3 regions of the Streptomyces rapamycinicus NRRL 5491 genome follow, and region 3 is predicted to be linked to each of the others. Evidence: predicted binding sites of a transcription regulator. Region 3 holds the regulator's gene; each other region holds the start of a gene.

Region 1 (7,497 bases), 2.7 Mb from region 3:
GGACGCGGGCGAGGTCGGGCAGGGTCAGCGCCACCACTTCCCGCCGCACCGCCGGTTCCACCTCCAGCGTCGTGGCGCCCTTGGTCCGCACCGACTCCAGCGCCAGCTCGGGCAGCACCGCGACCCCCAGCCCGGCCCCGACCAGGCCGACGACCGTCGGATAGTCGTCCGTCGCGAAGTCGATGCGCGGCGTGAAGCCCGCGGACTCGCACACCTCCACCAGATGCCCCCGGCAGCGCGGACAGCCCGCGATCCACGGCTCCCCGGCCAGCTCGGCGATCCCCACCGCCCCGGCGCCCGCCAGCTTGTGCCCCTCCGGCACCACGCCCACCAGCCGATCGCTCAGCAGCGGCCGCAGGACCAGGTCGTCCCACTCGCCGCCGCCTCCCGAGGCCGCCTCCGCCTCCGCGCTCACCTGCGGATACCGGAAGGCCAGCGCGATCTCGCAGTCGCCCGAGCGCAGCATCTCCACCGAGCCCGGCGGCTCGGCCTCCACGAGCGAGACCCGCGTCCCGGGGTGCGCCGCGCGCATCTCGGCGAGCGCCATGGGCACCAGGGTCGAGCTGCCGCTGGGGAAGGACACCAGCCGCACCCGGCCCGAGCGCAGCCCGGCGATCGCCGCGACCTCCTCCTCGGCGGCGGTCAGCCCGGCCAGGATCCCGCCGGCGTGCCGCACCAGCGCCCGGCCCGCCTCGGTCAGCCGCATCTCCCGTCCGCTGCGGATCAGCAGCGGGGTGCCCGCGGCGCCCTCCAGGGCCTTCATCTGCTGGCTGACGGCGGGCTGGGTGCAGCCGAGCTCACGGGCGGCGGCGGAGAAGGAGCCGGTGGCGGCCACCGCGCGCAGCACCCTGAGATGGCGGGCCTCGATCATGCCTTGAGCATAAGGGACCCTTGGGTACGGCCCGGGATATTACGTCGACGCTTTGACCTCACTGTCCTACGGTGCGGTCATGCCGCATACTCCACGCCCCTCAACCGTCCTCACCGTGAACATCGGCCGCGCGATGCCGAGCGCCCACACCGACTGCCCCGCAGGCACCGGTATCGACAAGCGGCCCGTCGACCGCCCGGTGCGGGTCGCGGCCCCCGGGCCGAAGGGCCGGGCCGGAAGCGGTCTGGCCGGTGACTCGGTCTGCGACCTCCGCCACCACGGCGGCGACGACCAGGCCGTCTACGCCTACGCCCGGGAGGACCTCAACGTCTGGGAGCGGGAGCTGGCCCGCGAGCTGGCCAACGGAGCCTTCGGCGAGAACCTCACCACCAGCGGTATCGACGTCAACGGCGCGCTCGTCGGCGAGCGCTGGCGAGTGGGGAGCGAACTGCTGCTGGAGGTGACCTCACCGCGGATCCCGTGCCGTACGTTCGCCGGGTGGCTGGGCGAGCGGGGGTGGCTCAAGCGGTTCACCCAGGCCGCCGTCCCGGGTGCGTATCTGCGGGTGATCGAGCCCGGCGAGATCCGCTCGGGCGACTCCGTCGAGATCGTGCACCGGCCCGACCACGAGGTGACGGTCGAGTTCCTCTTCCGCGCCGAGACCACGGAGCGGGAGCTGCTCCCGAGGGTGCTGGCGGCCGGTGACGCGCTGCATCCGGAGGTGCGGAAGACCGCCCTGAAGTACCGGTCCGCGAAGGCGAGCTGACGGAAGCGGACTGACGGAAGCGCTCATTCCGGCGCAGATCGCTCGCGGTGCCGCTCGGCGGTCCGCCGGGGCCTGCCACGGCCGATAACGTGCGCGTATGACGACTGCATTGATTACCGGAACCACCGCGGGCATCGGCGCCGCCTTCGCGGGCCGGCTCGCCGCCGACGGGCACAATCTGGTGCTCGTCGCACGCGACGAGAAGCGGCTGCGGGAGCAGGCGGCGGATCTCCACGACCGGCACGGCGTGGAGGCGGACGTGCTGGTGGCGGACCTCTCCGAGGATGACGGGATCGCTGCGGTCGAGGCCCGGCTGAAGGACCGTACTCACCCGGTCGATCTGCTCGTCAACAACGCCGGTTTCGGCAACCGCGCCCGCTATCTGGATGTGCCGATCGCCGATGAGCTGCGGATGCTGAAGCTGCACTGCGAGGCGGTGCTGCGGCTGACCAGCGCGGGGGCCACGACGATGCGGGACCGGGGGCGCGGCGGGGTGATCAATGTGGCGTCGGTCGCGGCCTTCTTCCCGCGCGGGACGTACGGGGCGAGCAAGGCGTGGGTCGTGCAGTTCACGCAGGGCGCGGCGAAGGACCTGGCCAGCTCGGGGGTGCGGCTGATGGCGCTGTGCCCGGGGTTCGTCCGTACGGAGTTCCACGCGCGGGCGGGGATCAAGGACACCAGCGTGCCGAGCTGGATGTGGCTGGACCCGGACCGGCTGGTCACGGCGGCGCTGAAGGATTTCGCCCGGGGCAAGTCGCTGTCCATCCCGGACCCGCGCTACAAGGCGATGTCGAGCCTGGCGAAGCTGGCCCCGCGCTCGGCCCTCTCCTCCATCTCCTCCAAGGTCGGCCGCCCCCCGGCGAAGGGGTAGCCGTCCGGCGGAACCGGAACACACGAAGGCGCGGCCGCCCGTCGGGCGGCCGCGCCTTCGCGCTGCTTATGGCAGAACGCCGGCGCGTCAGTGCGCGTGACCGTGGCCGTGGCCCGCGGCCTCGGCCTCTTCCTCGGCCGGCTTCTCGACCACCAGGGTCTCGGTGGTGAGCAGCAGCGAGGCGATCGACGCCGCGTTCTCCAGCGCGGAGCGGGTGACCTTGACCGGGTCGATGACGCCGGCCTTCACCAGGTCGCCGTACTCCTCGGTGGCCGCGTTGTAGCCGTGGCCCTTCTCGAGCTCGGCGACCTTCGAGGTGATCACGTAGCCCTCGAGACCGGCGTTCTCGGCGATCCAGCGCAGCGGCTCGACCGCGGCGCGGCGGACCACGGCGACACCGGTGGCCTCGTCGCCCTGCAGACCCAGGCTGTTCTCCAGCACCTTCGCGGCGTGGACCAGCGCGGAGCCACCACCGGAGACGATGCCCTCCTCGACCGCGGCGCGGGTCGCGGAGATGGCGTCCTCCAGGCGGTGCTTCTTCTCCTTGAGCTCGACCTCGGTGGCCGCGCCCACGCGGATCACGCACACGCCGCCGGCCAGCTTCGCGAGCCGCTCCTGCAGCTTCTCGCGGTCCCAGTCGGAGTCCGTGGACTCGATCTCGGCCTTGATCTGGTTGACGCGGCCGGTAACCTCGTCGCTCTTGCCGCCACCGTCGACGATCGTGGTGTCGTCCTTGGTGACGGTCACGCGGCGGGCGGTGCCCAGCACGTCCAGACCGACCTGGTCGATCTTGAGACCGACCTCCTCGGCGATGACGGTGCCGCCCGTAAGGGTGGCGATGTCGCCGAGCATGGCCTTACGGCGGTCACCGAAGCCCGGGGCCTTCACCGCGACGGCGTTGAAGGTGCCGCGGATCTTGTTCACGACGAGGGTGGAGAGGGCCTCGCCCTCCACGTCCTCGGCGATGATCAGCAGCGGCTTGCTGGCGTTGGCCTGGATGATCTTCTCCAGGAGCGGCAGCAGGTCCTGGATGGAGGAGATCTTGCCCTGGTGGATCAGGATGTACGGGTCGTCGAGGACGGCCTCCATCCGCTCCTGGTCGGTGACCATGTACGGGGAGAGGTAGCCCTTGTCGAAGGCCATGCCCTCGGTGAAGTCGAGCTCCAGACCGAAGGTGTTGGACTCCTCGACGGTGATGACACCGTCCTTGCCGACCTTGTCCATCGCCTCGGCGATCAGCTCGCCGACCTGCTTGTCCTGCGCGGACAGGCCGGCCACGGCGGCGATGTCGGACTTCTCGTCGATCGGGCGGGCGGTGGCCAGCAGGTCGTCCGAGACGGCCTTGACCGCCGCGTCGATGCCCTTCTTCAGGGCGGCCGGGGAGGCACCGGCGGCCACGTTCTTCAGGCCCTCGCGGACGAGCGCCTGGGCCAGCACGGTGGCGGTGGTGGTGCCGTCACCCGCGATGTCGTTGGTCTTGGTCGCCACCTCCTTGACGAGCTGAGCGCCAAGGTTCTCGTACGGGTCCTCGACCTCGACCTCACGGGCGATCGTGACACCGTCGTTGGTGATGGTGGGGGCACCGAACTTCTTGTCGATGACGACATTGCGGCCACGGGGGCCGATGGTCACCTTGACGGTGTCCGCGAGCTTGTTGACGCCGCGCTCGAGGGCGCGACGGGCGTCCTCATCGAACTTCAGGATCTTCGCCATGAGTTGCGTATGTCCTCTCAAACAAGCCGTGCCCCGACCCCGGTTTCAGATGACACGGGCACCGGGGCACGGCTCATAGGCAAAACTTCGGTGATTACTTCTCGACGATCGCGAGAACGTCGCGAGCCGAGAGGACGAGGTACTCCTCGCCGCTGTACTTCACCTCGGTGCCGCCGTACTTGCTGTAGAGCACGACGTCACCGACGGAGACGTCGAGCGGAAGGCGCTTGCCGTCCTCGAAGCGGCCCGGGCCCACGGCCAGGACGACGCCCTCCTGGGGCTTTTCCTTGGCGGTGTCCGGAATGACCAGGCCCGAAGCCGTGGTCTGCTCGGCGTCGAGCGGCTGGACCACAATGCGGTCCTCGAGCGGCTTGATGGCAACCTTGGAGCTGGTGGTCGTCACGATCCGACCTCCCCCTTCGGAGATCTCACGGGGTCAACTGTCTGAGGTGGCGACCAGGTGGATCCGTCGTCGCGGGTGCCGGACCTGCCCGTCGCTGTATACCTGGCACTCATCGGTCCCGAGTGCCAGCCTCGACATTATGACGCGGTTAGCACTCAGTCAACTAGAGTGCCAAGCGACGTGGTGGCGGGCTCCGCGCGGCTCTCTCCGGGGCCGTCCCGCGGAGGGCCCTCATACGTAGTCCTCCAGCCGTCCGATCGTGAAGCCCTGGGCCTGGATCGCCCGCACCAGCCCCGTGATCCACTCGGTCATCGACTGGCCCTCGAGCTGCTCCGGCCCCCGGAAGTGCGCGAGCACGATGTCCCCCGGCAGCAGATGATCGCCGGAGCGGTAGGCCAGCCCGTGGGTCTCCATCTCGGCGCGCCACAGCACCACCGTCCGCACCCCGCAGAAGGACGCCGCCCGCAGGGTCGTGTCGTCGTACTCCCCGAAAGGGGGACGGAAGAGCTTCGGCTGTTGACCGAAGCGGTGCCACAGGATGTCGCGCTGGCCGCAGATCTCCCGCACCTGGTCGTCGTAGGCCATACCGGCCAGGCTGGGATGGGTCAGGGTGTGGTTCTCCATGGGGTTGCCGAGCAGGCGCAACTGGTCGAAGTAGTCGTAGTGGGTCCCGATCACGTTGTCCGTCAGGAACCCGGTGAACGGCAGCCCGAGCTCGCGGGCCTGCTCCACGAAGCGCGGGTCCTTCTCGATCCCGTCGTCGATCGTCACGAAGACCACCCGCCGATCGGTCGGCACCCGCCGCACGATCGGCGGCAGCCCCCACTGCTGCGGCCCCGACCGCCCGAGCGCGGGCTTGACGTCGGGCGGGGCCGGGGGCCGCGCCAGCGGCCGGTCCAGCCCCCAGCGGCGGTAGGCGTCGGACGCGCCCGTCAGGGCCGAGCCGGGCGGCCCGGCGGGCGGGGCGGACGCCGGGGCGTCGCCGGAGGGCGACACGGCCTGGGCCCGGCCGTCCTGGGCCCGGCCGCCCTCGGCCCCTCCGTCGTCACCCTCGTAACCCTCGTCTCCCTCGTAACCCTCGTACCCCGGCCCGGACGACTCCGGTGGCCGCTGCTCCGGCTCCCGTCCGGACGGCGGCCGCGACGCCGCCGAGGGCGGGTCGTCCAGCCGGGCGGCGAGGGAGGCCGGTGGCATGGGAGCGCCGTGGCGGGAGCCGGTGTGCGGCTCGGGGGCGGCGGCGAGGGATCCGCAGGCCGTGAGCACGGCCGCCGCGCCGACGAGAACCAGACAGCGAGGAAAACCAGTCTTGATCATCATCACATAAGCGATCTTCGGCCCGAGGGGGCGCATATGCGCGCCGTGCGCGGGCGAATGCGCTCGCGGGAGCGGGGAGAATGGGCCATGTGGACGTTGACGCCTTCGACTCACTGCTCGGCGACGAGGGGCAGGCGCTGCTCTCCGCGCTCCGCGACTACGACCCGGCGAAGGAACTCGCCACCGCGACGCGGCTGCGCCGCGACCATCCCCCGGCGCTGGTCTCGGCGGCCCTGACCCAGGCCACGCTGCGGCAGCGGGCAGTGGCCAAATTCGGCCCCGAGGACGCGCACCGCATGTACTTCACGCCGAACGGCGTCGAGCAGTCCACCCGCACCTCCGTGGCCGCGTACCGCGCCTCCCGCTTCGCGGAGTTCGGCGTCCGCCGCATGGCCGATCTGTGCTGCGGCATCGGCGGCGACGCGATCGCGCTCGCCCGCGCCGGGATCTCCGTACTCGCCGTCGATCGCGACCCGCTGACCTGCGCCGTCACCCGCGCCAACGCCGAGGCGCTCGGCCTGGCCGAGCTCATCGAGGTCCGCTGCGCCGATGTCACCGAGGTCGACACCCGGGACTTCGACGCGGTCTTCGTCGACCCGGCCCGGCGCGGCGGCCGGGGCCGCGTCTTCGACCCCGAGGCGTACTCCCCGCCCCTCTCCTGGGCCATCGAGGCCGCCCGCACCACTCCGCGCGCCGCCCTCAAGATCGCCCCCGGCGTGCCGCACGAGGCGGTCCCCGAGGACGCGGAGGCCGAGTGGATCTCGGACCACGGCCATGTGAAGGAGGCCGTCCTGTGGTTCGGCACCGCCCGCCCCGGGCTGCGCCGCGCCACGCTGCTGCCGAGCGGCCACTCCCTCATCGGCACCCCGCACCTCCCCGACCCCGAGCCCGGCGCGGTCGGCCGCTGGCTCTACGAACCGGACGGCGCCGTCATCCGCGCCCATCTCGTGGCCGATGTCGCGGCCCGTGTCGGCGGCCGTCTGATCGACCCGACGATCGCCTACATCACGACGGACGAACTGCGCCCGACGCCGTTCGCGACCGCGTACGAGATCACGGATGTGCTGCCGTTCAACCTGAAGAAGCTCAAGGCGCTGCTGCGGGAGCGGGAGGTCGGCGTCGCGACCATCAAGAAGCGCGGTTCGGCGGTCGAGCCGGAGCAGCTGCGCAAGAAGCTGCGGCTCGAAGGGGGGAACGCCTGCACGATCGTGCTGACGCGTTCGGCGGGCTCCCCCACGATGCTGCTGGGCCACCCGGCCCAGGCCCTGTCCGGCGGCTCGGTGACGCCTGCGGCGGGCTGATCCCCTCCCCGCGGCACCGATATGCGGCTCCGCCGCGTGGGGGGGGACCGCCCCGGGCCCCGGCCGGGCGCCGCGGATACGCGCGGGCGTCACCTGCGGCGGGCGTTCCCCACCCCGCCCCTTCCCGAAACTGGGACCCCGCCCCAGACCCCGGCCGGTGAGCCGATCGCGCCGACGGTCGGCACCTAGCCCCGGGGTCCAGGGGCGGGGCAAAGCCGGGGGCTCCGTCCGGACCCCGGCCGGGCGACCCGGATACGC
Region 2 (7,497 bases), 3.0 Mb from region 3:
GGCACTACGTGGTGGGACTGGACTGGCGGCAGGCGCTGATCATCGGCGCGGTGGTGTCGTCCACGGACGCGGCGGCGGTCTTCTCGGTGCTGCGCACGGTGCCGCTGCCCAAGCGGCTCACGGGCGTCCTGGAGGCCGAGTCGGGCTTCAACGACGCACCTGTGGTGATCCTGGTGGTCGCCTTCTCCAGCCAGGGCCCCATGGAGTCCTGGTACTCCCTGATCGGCACGATCGCCCTGGAACTGGCGATCGGCGCGGTGATCGGCATCGCGGTCGGCTGGCTGGGCGCCTACGGCCTGCGGCATGTGGCGCTGCCCGCCTCGGGTCTGTACCCGATCGCGGTGATCGCCATCGCGGTGACCGCCTACGCGGAGGGTTCACTGGCGCACGGGTCCGGCTTCCTCGCCGTCTATCTCGCCTCGCTCATCATGGGCAACGCACGGCTGCCGCACTGGCCGGCCACGCGCGGCTTCGCCGAGGGGCTGGGCTGGCTCGCCCAGATCGGGATGTTCGTCCTGCTGGGGCTGCTGGTCACCCCGCATGAACTGGGCGATGACATCCTGCCCGCCCTCGCGGTGGGGCTGGTGCTGACCGTGGTGGCCCGTCCGGTGTCGGTCCTGGTCAGCACGGCGCCGTTCCGGCTGCCCTGGCGGGAGAAGACGCTGCTGTCCTGGGCCGGGCTGCGCGGGGCGGTGCCGATCGTGCTGGCGACCATCCCGGTGGTCAGCGATGTGCCCGACAGCCGCCGGATCTTCAACATCGTCTTCGTGCTGGTGATCGTCTACACCCTGGTCCAGGGGCCTACACTGCCCTGGCTCGCCCCCCGGCTGCGGCTCGAGGAACCCGAACCGGCCGACCTGGGCATCGAGTCGGCGCCGCTGGAGCGGCTGCGCGGCCATCTGCTGTCGGTGTCGATCCCCCAGTCGTCCAAGATGCACGGCGTCGAGGTCGGCGAGCTGCGGCTGCCCCCAGGGGCCGCGGTCACCCTGGTGGTCCGGGACGAGACCAGCTTCGTACCGCTGCCCTCCACGGTGCTGCGGCGCGGCGACGAACTGCTGGTGGTGGCCACGGACCCGGTGCGCGACGCGGCGGAGCGGCGGCTGCGAGCGGTGGGCCGGGGCGGGAAACTGGCGGGCTGGCTGGGCTCGGGAGCGGGTTGAGGGGCCCGCCGGAGGCCGCCTCGGGCGGTGTGTTCGATCACCGCATGTCTCATCCCAGTGGACTGACGCGCGGGAATACTGCACTATGGAGCGTCGTTAGCACTCATTGAGTGAGAGTGCCAGGAGGAAGAACGTGCCGACCTACCAGTACCAGTGCACCGAGTGCGGCGAGGGCCTCGAGGCGGTGCAGAAGTTCAGCGACGACGCGCTCACCGAGTGCCCCAACTGCAAGGGACGCCTGAAGAAGGTGTTCTCGGCGGTCGGCATCGTGTTCAAGGGCTCCGGGTTCTACCGGAACGACAGCCGCTCCTCCTCCAGCAGCTCGAGCGGCGGCTCCAGCAAGTCGGCGGCGAAGAGCGACAGCTCCGACTCGTCGTCCGCTTCATCTTCTTCCTCGTCCTCGGACTCCTCTTCCTCGTCCTCCTCGACGTCTTCGTCATCGACGTCGTCTTCGTCGTCCACGTCATCTTCCTCGTCCTCGACGTCGAGTTCGGCCGCCTGATCCGGGCGTCTGTTTGTTTGGCTTCGTCGACACCCCGCCGCCTCCCCCGGGAAGTTGCGGGGTGTCGTTCGCGTGGGCACGGGTGGCTAGGGTGATCACATGGTCGAGACCAGCAGGCAAGCAGACATAGGGGTCATCGGGGGATCGGGGTTCTACACGTTCCTCGACGACGTGACCGAGATCACCGTGGAGACTCCCTATGGGGCGCCGAGCGACTCGCTCGTCCTCGGCGACATCGAGGGGCGACGGGTCGCCTTCCTCCCGCGGCACGGCCGCAAGCACCATCTGCCGCCGCACCGGATCAACTACCGCGCCAACCTCTGGGCCCTGCGCTCGCTCGGGGTGCGGCAGGTCTTCGGCCCGTGCGCGGTCGGCGGACTGCAGCCGGAGTACGGACCTGGCACGCTGCTCGTCCCGGACCAGCTGGTGGACCGCACGAAGGGGCGCACGCAGACCTACTTCGACGGCGAGCAGCTGCCGGACGGCCGGATCCCGAATGTGGTGCACACCACATTCGCCGACCCGTACTGCCCGGTGGGCCGGAAGGCGGCCGTGGACGCGGCGCGCGGACGCGGCTGGGAGCCGGTGGACGGCGGGACGATGTGCGTGATCGAGGGACCGCGCTTCTCCACCCGCGCCGAATCGCGCTGGCATGCGGCGCAGGGCTGGTCGGTGGTCGGCATGACGGGCCACCCGGAGGCGGTGCTCGCCCGTGAACTGGGCCTCTGCTACACGTCGTTGACCCTGGTCACCGACCTGGACGCGGGGGTCGAGACCGGCGAGGGCGTCACCCACACCGAGGTGCTGAAGGTCTTCGGGGAGAACGTCGGCCGACTGCGCGAGGCGCTCTTCGACGCGGTGGGCAGGCTCCCCGAGACCTCCGCCCGGGACTGCCTGTGCACCCACGCCCACGACGGCTGGGACCTGGGGATCAAGCTTCCGTAGGCGCGGCGCGGGGGCAGCCGGACAGGGCGGGTGTCGCTCGCTCGGGTGGCCGAGTTTTCCACAGCCCCGGTGGCCGTCCACAGGCTCCAGCGGGATCGGGCGGGGGCGGGCATGGTGAGGGGACCAGAAGCACCCGGACCCTCACGGCAGGCGGTGATGTGCCATGTCCCATCCGTCCCCCACCCTCGCGTTACCCCGTTCCGCTCCCCCGGCCCGTTCGGTGCCCCGCTTCGATCCGGTGCGCACCGGATGCAGCGGCGGATTCGGACTGCGGCGGACCGTGCGGCGACGCCGCCGCGCGATGGCGGCCGGGCTGGCGCTGACGGCCGCCGCGCTCGCGGCCGCCGCACCCTCCGGCCGGGGGCACACGGACGCGGTGTCCTCCCGGGCGCCCGCACCCGCGAGTGAGGAACGGCGGGGCGGCCCGCGCCCCGCGACGGTCTCGGCGCCGGTCCGGATCGCCGACGCGGCGGCGGTACGGCTGCTGCACCCCGGCGACCGGGTGGATGTGCTGGCCACACCGCTTCCGGACGCCGCACGAGCCCGGGCGTCCGGCGCTACGGCCCGGGTGGTCGCGCGTGGGGTCCGGGTGGCCGAGGTGCCGGGTGCGCGGAGCGCCCGCGCGACGGACGGCCGAGCCGACGGCGGCACACCGGAGCCCGGTCCGGACACGGATGCGAGCGGCGGCGGGGCGCTGGACGGCGGCGGGGCGCTGGACGGCGGCGGCGCGCTCGACGGCGCGGCGATCGGCGGTGGGGCGCTGGTGGTGCTGACGGTGCCGCGAGCGGACGCCACCGCGCTGGCCGGGGCCGCCGCCGACTCCCGACTGGCGGTGACGCTATGCGGCTGCTGACTCCCCCGGCTCCCCTGATGCCCCTCTCACCTGCGGGTGTAGGTTGCGGAACCGTCCGCTCAAGCACCGAGGCGGCGAGAGAGAGGCAGTGGGTTGAGCCAGGAGAAGGTGACCGAGGAGAAGAAGAGCGTCATGGAAGGGTTCAAAGCCTTCCTGATGCGCGGCAATGTGATCGATCTGGCCGTCGCGGTCGTCATCGGAGCCGCCTTCACCGCCGTCGTGAACTCGATAGTGAAGGGCCTAATCAACCCCATAGTCGGAGCCTTCGGCACGAAGGACCTCGAGAAGTACCGCTCCTGTCTCAAGGCGCCCTGCGAGACCAACGCCACGGGCGATATCGTCCACGGCATCCCGATCCTCTGGGGAAGCGTGCTCTCCGCCGTGCTGACCTTCCTGATCACCGCGGCGGTGGTGTACTTCCTGATGGTGCTGCCGATGTCGCGCTATCTGGCGCGGAAGGCCGCCAAGGAGGCGAAGGCGGAGGAGGAGCAGGCCGTCGCGGACGCCGAGGAGATCATTCTGCTGCGCGAGATCCGCGACGAGCTGGTGGCACAGCGCGCCACCGCCCGCGACGGTGGCGGCAGCGGCTCCAGCGCCTAGGAATCCGTCAGAGGTGGTGGGGCGGCTTCTCGTCGAGGAACCGGGCCAGATCAGCGGCATCGTCGGCACTGTCGCCGCCGGGAACCCGCTCGCCCCACCCGTGGTCCGTATCGTCCGATGACCGCTGCGCGAAGGGATCGTCGAAGATCAGCGCGGCGGCCGGATCGCGCGGTCCAGGGGCAGGGGCGGTGCTCATGCCTCAAGAGTACGGCCCGGGCAGCGGCTCGGTGTATCGGCCGAGCTCGTCGTGCCACCACAGGTCGCGCCCGGGCCGCCAGGACACCGGGCAGGCCAGCCGGTGGACCACCAGTACGGACCGCACCTCGGGGCAGCCGGCCAGCGCCCGGTCGACATGGCGCTTGAGCGGCTGTATCTCTCCGCCGTGCTGCCCGGCGTCCGCGGTGATGACGACCTTGGCGCCGACCTCCCTGATCCGGTCGCGCAACTCGTGGGGGCGCAGCCCCACGGGGAGGCTGGCGCGGACGACGTCGAGCCGGCCGCAGGCGAGCGTGGCGATCACGGACTCGGGCACCAGCGGCAGATGGACCGCCACCCGGTCCCCGGCTCGGACGCCGAGCCGGGTGAGCGCGGCGGCGGCCCGGGCCGCCTGGTCGAGCAGCTCGGCATGGGTGAGCTCCTCGGTGCAGTCCGGCTCGCTGATCCAGCGGAGGGCCACCCGCGCGGCCCGCCGGGGGTCGGCGGCCGGGGTCGGGAGCTCCTCCGTCCGAGACGTACGGGGCACGGCGGTCTTCTTTCGGACGGGGGCGAACGGCATACAGCTCAGATTGCTGCCAGGCCATCAACGTCTGATGAACGCCCTCTATATGAGCGGCCCCCATCCCGTCCGGCGCACTTTGGCGGCGATCGCGGAAGGGCGGATACGGGAGTGGTTCGCGCCACGTTACTCGACCATGCCACGGCTTCCCGTGCTACGCATAGCGTCCATGGATGCCGAGCGGACAAACCCCGAATCAGTTCCCACCGGTCCGGCCGACGGCCTGACGGATATCCGCGGACTACGGGTGGGCCATGCCCAGCGGTCCGGCGGCAGTCGGCTCACCGGGACGACCGTGGTGCTGGCCCCGGAAGGCGGTGCGGTCGCCGCAGTCGATGTGCGCGGCGGTGGGCCGGGCACCCGGGAGACCGATGCCCTCGATCCGCGCAATCTGGTCCAGCGTGTCGAAGCCGTCGTACTGACCGGCGGCAGCACCTTCGGACTCGACAGCGCCTCGGGGGTGGCCTCCTGGCTGGAGGACCACGGCCGGGGCTTCCGGGTCGGCCCCGATCCGGCGCAGGTCGTTCCGGTGGTCCCGGCCGCCGCCCTCTTCGACCTGGGCCGGGGCGGCGACTGGCGGGCCCGCCCGGACGCCGCGCTGGGGCGCGAGGCGATCGAGGCGGCGGCCGGTTCGGAGACGGGGGCTCCGGTCGCGCAGGGCAATGTGGGGGCGGGCACGGGCGCGGTGGCCGGTGGGGTCAAGGGCGGCACCGGTTCGGCCTCCACGGTGCTGCCGTCCGGCGTCACGGTGGCCGCGCTGGTGGTGGTCAACGCCGCGGGATCGGTCGTCGATCCCGGTACGGGTGCGCTGTACGGGGAGCACTACGGGCCGACGGAGGAGGGCGGGCCGCACCGGCCGGGTGCGGCCGTGCACGTCGAGGCGATGCGTCGGCTCGCCGCCGCGCGGGCCGAGTCGGAGCGGCGGCAGGCCGCGTCGGTGCGGCCTCCGCTGAACACCACGCTGGCCGTGGTCGCCACCGACGCGGTGCTCACCCGGGCCCAATCGCAGAAGCTCGCGGGGACGGCACACGACGGTCTGGCGCGGGCCATCCGGCCGGTGCATCTGCTCTCCGACGGTGACACGGTCTTCGCCCTGGCCACCTGCGGGCGCCCGCTGATACCGGAGGGCGGCCCCGAGGACGCCGGCGATCCGGCGTTCGGGGTGCACCGGGAGAGCGGTGCGCTGAACGAGATCCTGGCGGCCGGGGCGGATGTACTGACCCGGGCGGTGGTCAAGGCGGTGCTCGCGGCGGAGACCGTGGACGGCCCGGGCGGTGTCTTCCCCGCCTACCGGGACCTTTACGGCCTCTGATCCGCGAGGGCCGGATGGAAGGAAGCCGTCCGGCCGGTGATCCGCGACGGCCGGAGGAAGGAAGCGTCGGGCCGGGAGGAGCGGGCCGGAGCGATGAAGAGAACGGGGGCTTCGGATGGATACGGATCTGCTGATCGTCGGCGGTGGCCCGGCGGGCTGCGCCGCCGCCGTGATGGCGGCGAGCGTCGGGATGCGCTCGGTGCTGATCGAGTCGGGCGACGCGCTGTGCGGGGCGCTGCGGCGCATCCCGGTGGTGCGCAATGTCCTCACCGTCACCAACGGCCCGGATCTGGCGGCGGCGATCGAGGCGGACCTGGCGCAGTGCGATCTGTGCCGGGTGGAGCTGGGCCGCCGCGCCACGCTGATCGATGCCTTCGACGACCGCGTCGAGGTCACGGTCGAGCCGGCGGAGTCCGTGGAGTCCGTGGAGCCTAGGGAAACCCTGGAGGCCGCGGGGTCCGATCGGGCTCCTCGCTCGCGGCTGACCGCCCCGTATGTGGTCGTCGCCACGGGGGTCGGGCCGCTGGGCCCCGAGGGGGCGGGATGGCTCGGGGGCGCGGCGGGCCGGGCACTGCCACAGTTGTGGGAGGCGGATCCGGCGGCCATCGACGACCGGACGGTGCTGGTCCTGGGTGCGGACCGGCCTCTGGGGACCGTGGCGCGGGCTCATCCGGAGCTCAAGGCACGCTTTGTGGTGGCGTATCCGCCCGAGGACTCCTACAAGACCGAGGAGATCCGGCGGGACCCCCGGGTGGAGCTGGTGGCCGTGCGGCGGCTGGAGTTGGGGCCCGGGCCCGGGTCCGCATCGGCACCGGTCACCGCCGAGGCCGGGACGTTGGGGGGCGAGCGGCGGACGCTCACGGCCGATCTCGTCTTCCTCAACCTGGGCAGCGCCCCGGCGCCCCCGGCCGGGGCCGTGGCCACCGACCGGTCCGGGTACTGCCCTCCCGGGAGCCAGCATCCCCGGGTCTTCACCGCCGGTGATCTGCGGTCGGTCCGCTTCCAGCGGATCGCGACCGCCATGGGGTCGGGTGGCGAGGCCGCACTCGGCGCCTACTACGCCTCGCGCGGTCTGCCCGTGGAAACCGGCGGCCCGCCCACGGACGTGGGCGGGCCGCCGGGCCCGACAGGGGGTGGCTGAGATGCGGTCAGACCGCCACCGCCACCTTCGACTCGTCCTCGGTGGTGCCGCCCGTGGCAGCACCGCCGCCCGCCTGGCCGGTGGCCCCCGGCTCCGCCGTCTTCCGCAGCCCCTTGAGGAAGACCACCAGACCGGTCGAGACCACCGTGCCCGCCACGATGGCCAGCAGGTAGAGGAACGGCTGGCCGATCAGCGGGACCACGAAGATG
Region 3 (7,497 bases):
CAGCTCCTCCACCCGCCCCAGGAGCTCCGGCTGGAGGTCCTTGTAGGAGTGGACCGAGGACAGGATCCGCTGCCAGGCGGCCCCGGTGTTCTCCGGCCAGCCCAGGGCGCGGCAGACGCCCTTCTTCCAGTCCTGGCCGTGCGGCACCGTCGGCCAGGCCGGGATGGAGAGGGAGGACGGCTTCACGGCCTCCCAGATGTCGATGTAGGGGTGGCCTAGGACCAGCACATGCTCGCCGGTGACCCGCGCGGCGATACGGGACTCCTTGGAGCCCGTCACCAGATGGTCGACGAGGACGCCGAGCCGGGCGTCCGGGCCGGGGGCGAAGTCGTCGACGATGGCGGGCAGGTCGTCGACGCCCTCCAGGTACTCCACGACGACGCCCTCGATGCGCAGATCGTCGCCCCAGACCCGCTCGACCAGCTCCGCGTCATGGCGTCCCTCGACATAGACGCGCCCCGCGCGGGCGACCCTCGCGCGGGCCCCCGGCACGGCGATCGACCCCGAGGCCGTGCGCCGAGGCGCGCTGGGGGCCGCCGCGCGCGGGCGTACGAGGGTGACGACACGCCCCTCGAGCAGAAAACCGCGCGGCTCCATGGGGAAGACGCGATGTTTGCCGAAGCGGTCCTCCAGAGTGACCGTCGGACCCTGGGCGGTCTTCTCGCAGCGGATCACGGCACCACAGAATCCGGTGGTGGCCTCCTCCACGACGAGGTCCGGTTCGGCGGGGACCTCGGGGGCGGGCCGCTGCCGCTTCCAGGGCGGGGTCAGGTCCGGGTCGTACTGTCGCATCCGGATGACGATAGCGCGCGACGGCCACCCGCTCCGGCAGGCGCACAACCGGGCGAACGACTAGGCGAACGACTAGAGCGACGGCTGGCCGGACACGCCGAAGCGGGCGGCCAGTTCGTCGCGTTGGGCCCGTACGAACGCGGCGTCCACGACGGAGCCGTGCCCCGGGACGTACCGCGCGTCCGCGCCGCCGAGGGCGAGCAGCCGGTCGAGCGCGGCGGGCCAGTGGCCGGGGATCGCGTCGGGCCCGGCCTGGGGCGTGCCGGACTCCTCCACCAGATCGCCGCAGAAGACCACCTCGGGCCGGCCGGGCACCAGGACTGCCAGGTCGTGGGCGGTGTGGCCGGGTCCCACATTGGCCAGCAGCACCGTACGGCCGCCCAGGTCGAGGGTGAGTTCCCCGCAGACCAGGTGGTGCGGGGAGGCCAGATGGTCCACGGCCTCGGTGGCGGCGTCCCGGTCCACCCCGTGGCGGATCGCGTCCTCGCGCAGCGTCTCCCGCTCACGGCGCAGCAGCTCGTCCAGCCCAGTGGCCCCGTAGACCTCGCAGCCCGCGAAGGCGGCCGAGCCCAGGACATGGTCGAAGTGCGGATGGGTGAGCGCGATCCGGGTGGGGCGGCGGCCGGTCAGCCGGGTGATCCCGGAGCGCAGCTCGGCCCCGGCGCGCAGGGTCGCGCCGGTGTCCACGACGAGGATGTCGGTCCGTCCGACGACCACGCCGACCGTCTCGTCCCACTCCGGCATCCGACGGCGGGCGACACCGGACGCGAGCCGCTCCCAGCCCGCCTCTTCCCAACACGTCTCCATACCGCGACGCTAGCTCAACGGGGATGGGGGAGAGTTGCTGACAGCGGCGGCTCTTGCCCATGCCACCACACCCCGCCGTACACTGGCGGAGGGGTTCTGGCACTCGTGCCCGGTGAGTGCCAGGCGGACGACCTGATGAGACCGCTGGACTGGAGGTGCGCGGGGTGCTCAGCGAACGCAGACTCGAGGTGCTGCGTGCCATTGTCCAGGACTATGTGGGCACGGAGGAGCCGGTCGGCTCCAAGGCGCTCACCGAGCGGCACCGGCTGGGCGTCTCCCCGGCCACGGTGCGTAACGACATGGCCGCTCTGGAGGACGAGGGCTTCATCGCCCAGCCGCATACGAGCGCCGGGCGGATCCCCACGGACAAGGGCTATCGCCTCTTCGTGGACAAGCTGGCCGGAGTCAAGCCGCTGTCCAGCCCGGAGCGGCGGGCCATTCAGAACTTCCTGGACGGCGCGGTCGACCTCGACGACGTGGTGGGGCGCACGGTCCGGCTGCTGGCGCAGCTGACCCGGCAGGTGGCGGTGGTGCAGTATCCGTCGCTGACCCGTTCGACGGTGCGCCATGTGGAGCTCCTCCCGCTGGCCCCGGCCCGGGTGATGCTGGTGCTGATCACCGACACCGGCCGGGTGGAGCAGCGCATGGTCGACTGCCCCAGCCCGGTCACCGAGGATTCGCTCGCCGATCTGCGAGCCCGGCTCAACAGCCGGGTCGTGGGGCGGCGTTTCGCGGATGTGCCGCAGTTGGTGCAGGATCTTCCGGAGTCCTTCGAACAGGAGGACCGGGGGACCGTCTCGACCGTACTGGCGACCTTGCTCGAGACGCTCGTGGAGGAGACCGAGGAGCGGCTGATGATCGGCGGCACCGCGAACCTCACGCGTTTCGTGCATGATTTCCCCCTGACGATCCGGCCCGTTCTGGAGGCACTCGAGGAGCAGGTCGTCCTCCTCAAGCTGTTGGGCGAGGCCAAGGACTCGGCTATGACCGTGCGGATCGGGCATGAGAATGCTCACGAGGGGCTCACTGCCACCTCGGTCGTCGCGGTCGGCTACGGTTCCGGCGACGAGGCGGTCGCCAAACTCGGCGTGGTCGGACCGACCCGCATGGACTACCCCGGAACGATGGGAGCGGTACGCGCAGTGGCACGTTACGTCGGACAGATCCTGGCGGAGTCGTAAGTGGCGACGGACTACTACGCAGTCCTGGGCGTGCCCCGTGATGCCTCGCAGGACCAGATCAAGAAGGCATTCCGGCGGCTCGCCCGCGAGCTGCATCCGGACGTGAACCCGGATCCGAAGACCCAGGAGCGGTTCAAGGAGATCAACGCCGCTTATGAGGTCTTGTCGGATCCGCAGAAGAAGCAGGTCTACGACCTGGGCGGGGACCCGAACGCAGGGCCGGGCGGCGGTGGCGCCGGCGGCTTCGGCGCGGGTTTCGGCAACTTCTCCGACATCATGGACGCGTTCTTCGGCACCGCCTCGCAGCGCGGTCCGCGTTCCAGGACCCGGCGCGGTCAGGACGCGATGATCCGGCTGGACGTGGAGCTCAGCGAGGCCGCGTTCGGGACCACCAAGGACATCCAGGTCGACACCGCGGTCGTCTGCACGACGTGCAGCGGCGAGGGCGCGGCGCCGGGCACCTCGGCGCAGACCTGTGACATGTGCCGTGGCCGCGGTGAGGTCTCCCAGGTGACGCGGTCCTTCCTGGGCCAGGTCATGACCTCGCGGCCGTGCCCCCAGTGCCAGGGCTTCGGCACCGTGGTGCCGACCCCGTGCCCGGAGTGCGCGGGCGACGGCCGGATCCGCTCGCGGCGCACCCTTACGGTGAAGATCCCCGCCGGTGTGGACAACGGCACCAGGATCCAGCTGGCCGGTGAGGGCGAGGTCGGACCGGGCGGCGGCCCGGCGGGTGACCTGTACGTGGAGATCCACGAGGTGCCGCACCCCGTCTTCCAGCGGCGCGGTGACGACATGCACTGCACGGTGACGATCCCGATGACCGCGGCGGCCCTCGGCACCAAGGTGCCGCTGGAGACGCTGGACGGCCTGGAGGAGATCGACATCCGGCCCGGCACCCAGTCCGGCCAGTCGGTCCCGCTGCACCAGCGCGGCATCACCCATCTGCGCGGCGGCGGCCGGGGCGACCTGATCGTGCACGTCGAGGTGACGACCCCGACCAAGCTGGAACCGGAGCAGGAGGAACTGCTGCGGCGGCTCTCCAAGCTGCGCGGCGAGGAGCGCCCGACCGGCGAGTTCAAGCCGGGGCAGCAGGGGCTGTTCTCGCGCTTGAAGGACGCGTTCAACGGGCGGTGATCCGGTGGTGAGCCGGTGCGGAGGGCATGACACGATGTGGCCATGTCCTCCGCGCTGACCGATCTTTACCGGTACCCGATCGTGCAGGCGCCGATGGCGGGTGGAGCCTCCTGCCCGCAGCTCGCCGCCACTGTCTCCGAGGCCGGTGGCCTCGGTTTCCTCGCCGCCGGCTACAAGACGCCGGAGGCGATGTATGAGGAGATCAAACAGTTGCGGGGGCTGACCAACCGGCCCTTCGGCATCAATCTGTTCATGCCGCAGCCGCCCAACCCCGACCCGGCCGCCGTCGCGGCCTACGGCGAGCGGCTCACCGGCGAGGCGGCCTGGTACGAGACCTCACTGGGCGACCCGGAGTCGGGCTCGGACGACGCGTACGACGCCAAGCTGGCCGTGCTCCTCGACAACCCGGTCCCGGTCGTCTCGTTCACCTTCGGCTGCCCGACCCGCGCCGTCCTGGACGCCCTCGCCAAGGTCGGCACCCGTACGGTCGTGACCGTGACCTCGCCCGTCGAGGCGCAGACCGCCCAGTGGGCGGGCGCCGACGCCGTCTGTGTGCAGGGCGTGGAGGCGGGCGGCCATCAGGGCACGTACAGCAATGACCCGGCCGCGGACGGGATGGGCGTCGGGCTCGGGCTGCTGTCGCTGATCACTCTGGTCCGGGAGTACGTCCAGATCCCGATCATCGCGGCGGGCGGGATCATGCGTGGTTCGCAGATCGCCGCGGCGCTGTCCGCGGGCGCGGTCGCGGCCCAGCTGGGGACCGCGTTCCTGGTGTGCCCCGAGTCCGGGGCGAACGCCCTGCACAAGCAGGCGATGACGGATCCGCTGTTCGGCCGTACCGAGCTGACCCGCGCCTTCTCCGGGCGCCCGGCACGGGGCCTGGTCAACCGCTTCCTGCGCGAGCACGGCCCGTACGCGCCCGCCGCCTACCCCCAGCTGCACCACATGACCTCCGGTCTCCGTAAGGCGGCCGCGAAGGCGGGCGACCCCCAGGGGATGGCGCTGTGGGCCGGGCAGGGCCACCGGCTGGCGCGTGACCTGCCCGCCGCGCGGCTGGTGGAGACGCTCGCGGTGGAACTCGACGCGGCGCGGGCCGCGTTGGGCTTTCAGCCCCAGCGGGGTGCGGTGTCGTGACCGCCCCGGTGTTCGTGGCCGACTCCCTGGCGGGGGCGGCCGCGGGGGCCCGGGTCTGGCTGGAGGGCCCGGAGGGGCGCCACGCGGTGTCCGTAAGGCGGCTGCGCGTCGGTGAGCCGGTGGTGCTGACGGACGGTCACGGTACGGGCGTCCAGGGCACTGTGGCGGCCGTGGAGGGCAAGGACCGGCTCGAGGTCGCGGTGGACGAGGTGCGCCGGGAGGCCGCCCCGGACCCGAGGATCACCGTCGTCCAGGCGCTGCCCAAGGGCGACCGGGGTGAGCTGGCGGTGGAGACCATGACGGAGACCGGTGTGGACGCCGTCGTGCCGTGGTCGGCCGCCCGCTGCATCACCCAGTGGAAGGGCGAGCGCGGCCTCAAGGCGCTCGGCAAGTGGCGGTCGACCGCGCGCGAGGCGGGCAAGCAGTCCCGTCGGCTGACCTTCCCCGAGGTCACGGACGCGATGACGACCCGGCAGGTTGCCCGGCTTCTCGCCGAAGCCCAATTCGCCGCCGTACTCCACGAGGAGGGCGGGGAACCGCTCGCCACGGCCCAACTGCCCGCGAGTGGCGAGATCGTGCTGGTCGTCGGGCCCGAAGGGGGCGTGACGCCGGAGGAGTTGGCGGCCTTCGCCGAGGCGGGCGCGCGGCCGTACCGGCTGGGCCCGAGCGTGCTGCGCACCTCCACGGCGGGAACGGCGGCCGCCGCGCTGCTGCTCGGCCGCACCGGCCGCTGGGGGTGAGAGGCCCCTCCGGGGGCCCCTCCGGGGGCCCTCGCCAGGTACGTCCGCACCTGGCCGAGGACGGCCTTCCGGTTCGCGCCGGCCGATGGGAACCTACCCCCTATGGGGGTATTGAGCCAGGCAAGGCAGGCACGACGGACACGGCAGACGAGACGGGCACGGCGGACAGGACGGGGACGGACGCTCTTCGCCGTCGCGGCGGTCGGCGCGGCGGCGGTCGCGGTGACGGCATGTGAGCCGACCGGCGGCGGCATCAGCTCCGTGACGGTCGCGATCACCACGGACCAGGTCGCCACCGAGGCGCTGGAGCGGGGCGGTGTCGGCGTCCGCTGGATGAGTTGCAACGCCGAGTTCAGGAACGGCCGTACGGCGGGTGCCGCTTCGCCCTCGCGGAGCGACTCGCAGAGCGAGCGGTCCGGGGAGACCGACGCACGGGTGGACTGCCACGGCAGGACCGACAACGACAAGGACGTCAGGATCAGGGGCCGGGTCACCTACGTCCGGGAGGACCACTGCGTCCGGGGCGACTTGACCGGTCAGGTGGACGGCCGGAAGGTCTTCGAGGCGAATGTGATCGGGGAGTGCCAGGGCGGCGGCTCGGACACCGGGAGCCCCCGGCCGACCCGCAGTCCCACCCGGGAGCACCGGACCACGGAGGCCCCCGAGCCGACTCGCAGCCCTCCCTGGGAGCACCGGACGACTGAGGCTCCTGAGCCGACCCGTAGCCACCCTTGGGAGCACCGGACCACGGAGGCTCCCGAGCCGACCCGCGGCCACCCCTGGGAGCATCCGTCCACCGAGGGCGGCGCAGGCCAGGTCGGTGCCGATGACGGCGCCGGTGAGGACGGTAAGGGCGGCACCGGGGGCGGCGGCCGGAGCGAATAGTCCGCGATCGCTTCCGTCGGCAGGCCCTCCCGGTACCATCCGGACCGTACGTGCCGACGATCCGTGAGGAGCCACCGGTGGCGGGAGAACCGCAGGCCGATTGCCTGTTCTGCAAGATTGTGTCGGGGGAGGTGCCGGCCACCGTGGTCCGCGAGACGGACACCACCGTCGCCTTCCGCGACATAAACCCCCAGGCGCCCACGCACGTCCTGGTGATCCCCAAGGCGCACCACCCGGACGCCGCCTCCCTCGCGGCGGCCGACCCGCAGGTCACCGCGGACGTGCTGCGCGAGGCGGGCGCGGTCGCCGCGGATGAGAAGCTCGACGAGACGGGCTACCGCGTGGTGTTCAACACCGGCTCCGGCGCCGGTCAGACCGTCTTCCACGCGCATGCCCACGTCCTGGGCGGCCGCGGGCTCAACTGGCCCCCCGGATAACCCTTGTCCGCGCGGGAACTGATCGTCCTCGGCACCGCCAGCCAGGTGCCGACCCGGCATCGCAACCACAACGGCTATCTGCTGCGCTGGGACGGCGAGGGCCTGCTGTTCGACCCCGGCGAGGGCACTCAGCGCCAGATGGTGAGGGCCGGGGTCGCCGCCCATGACATCGACCGGATCTGCGTCACCCACTTCCACGGGGACCACTCCCTGGGCCTGGCCGGGGTGATCCAGCGGATCAACCTCGACCGGGTGCCGCACCGGGTGACCGCCCACTACCCGGCGAGCGGGCAGCGGTTCTTCGATCGGCTGCGCTACGCGACCGCCTACCGCGAGACGGTGGCACTGACCGAGGAGCCGGTCGCCGGTGACGGCGCGGTGCTGGCC

Evidence for each region. Region 3 encodes HrcA, which represses chaperone genes, less so after heat shock. Its sites were predicted from a motif close to TTNGCACTCNGNNNNNCNGAGTGCNAA; they were not measured.
Region 1: groES (co-chaperone GroES) is a predicted target of HrcA. The motif match lies at 4,773-4,799, and genes of this name have one in related genera.
Region 2: LIV37_RS20215 (FmdB family zinc ribbon protein) is a predicted target of HrcA. The motif match lies at 1,257-1,283, and genes of this name have one in related genera.

What each region holds. Positions count from the first base shown of each region.
Region 1 covers NZ_CP085193.1:5,157,382-5,164,878, forward strand. The annotation lists gene LIV37_RS21295 (LysR family transcriptional regulator) at 1-871, opposite strand, end outside; gene LIV37_RS21300 (MOSC domain-containing protein) at 951-1,637, shown strand; gene LIV37_RS21305 (SDR family NAD(P)-dependent oxidoreductase) at 1,735-2,508, shown strand; gene groL (chaperonin GroEL) at 2,596-4,221, opposite strand; gene groES (co-chaperone GroES) at 4,316-4,624, opposite strand; gene LIV37_RS21320 (polysaccharide deacetylase family protein) at 4,856-5,941, opposite strand; gene LIV37_RS21325 (class I SAM-dependent methyltransferase) at 6,019-7,239, shown strand.
Region 2 covers NZ_CP085193.1:4,905,204-4,912,700, forward strand. The annotation lists gene LIV37_RS20210 (potassium/proton antiporter) at 1-1,160, shown strand, start outside; gene LIV37_RS20215 (FmdB family zinc ribbon protein) at 1,294-1,662, shown strand; gene LIV37_RS20220 (S-methyl-5'-thioadenosine phosphorylase) at 1,762-2,607, shown strand; gene LIV37_RS20225 (hypothetical protein) at 2,771-3,460, shown strand; gene mscL (large conductance mechanosensitive channel protein MscL) at 3,569-4,060, shown strand; gene LIV37_RS20235 (hypothetical protein) at 4,068-4,256, opposite strand; gene LIV37_RS20240 (AMP-binding protein) at 4,260-4,802, opposite strand; gene LIV37_RS20245 (P1 family peptidase) at 5,005-6,147, shown strand; gene LIV37_RS20250 (FAD-dependent oxidoreductase) at 6,263-7,288, shown strand; gene LIV37_RS20255 (PTS fructose transporter subunit IIABC) at 7,296-7,497, opposite strand, start outside.
Region 3 covers NZ_CP085193.1:7,889,475-7,896,971, forward strand. The annotation lists gene LIV37_RS32785 (DUF3097 domain-containing protein) at 1-792, opposite strand, end outside; gene LIV37_RS32790 (MBL fold metallo-hydrolase) at 865-1,599, opposite strand; gene hrcA (heat-inducible transcriptional repressor HrcA) at 1,764-2,780, shown strand; gene dnaJ (molecular chaperone DnaJ) at 2,781-3,914, shown strand; gene LIV37_RS32805 (nitronate monooxygenase) at 3,957-5,048, shown strand; gene LIV37_RS32810 (16S rRNA (uracil(1498)-N(3))-methyltransferase) at 5,045-5,788, shown strand; gene LIV37_RS32815 (hypothetical protein) at 6,011-6,673, shown strand; gene LIV37_RS32820 (histidine triad nucleotide-binding protein) at 6,751-7,110, shown strand; gene LIV37_RS32825 (ribonuclease Z) at 7,114-7,497, shown strand, end outside.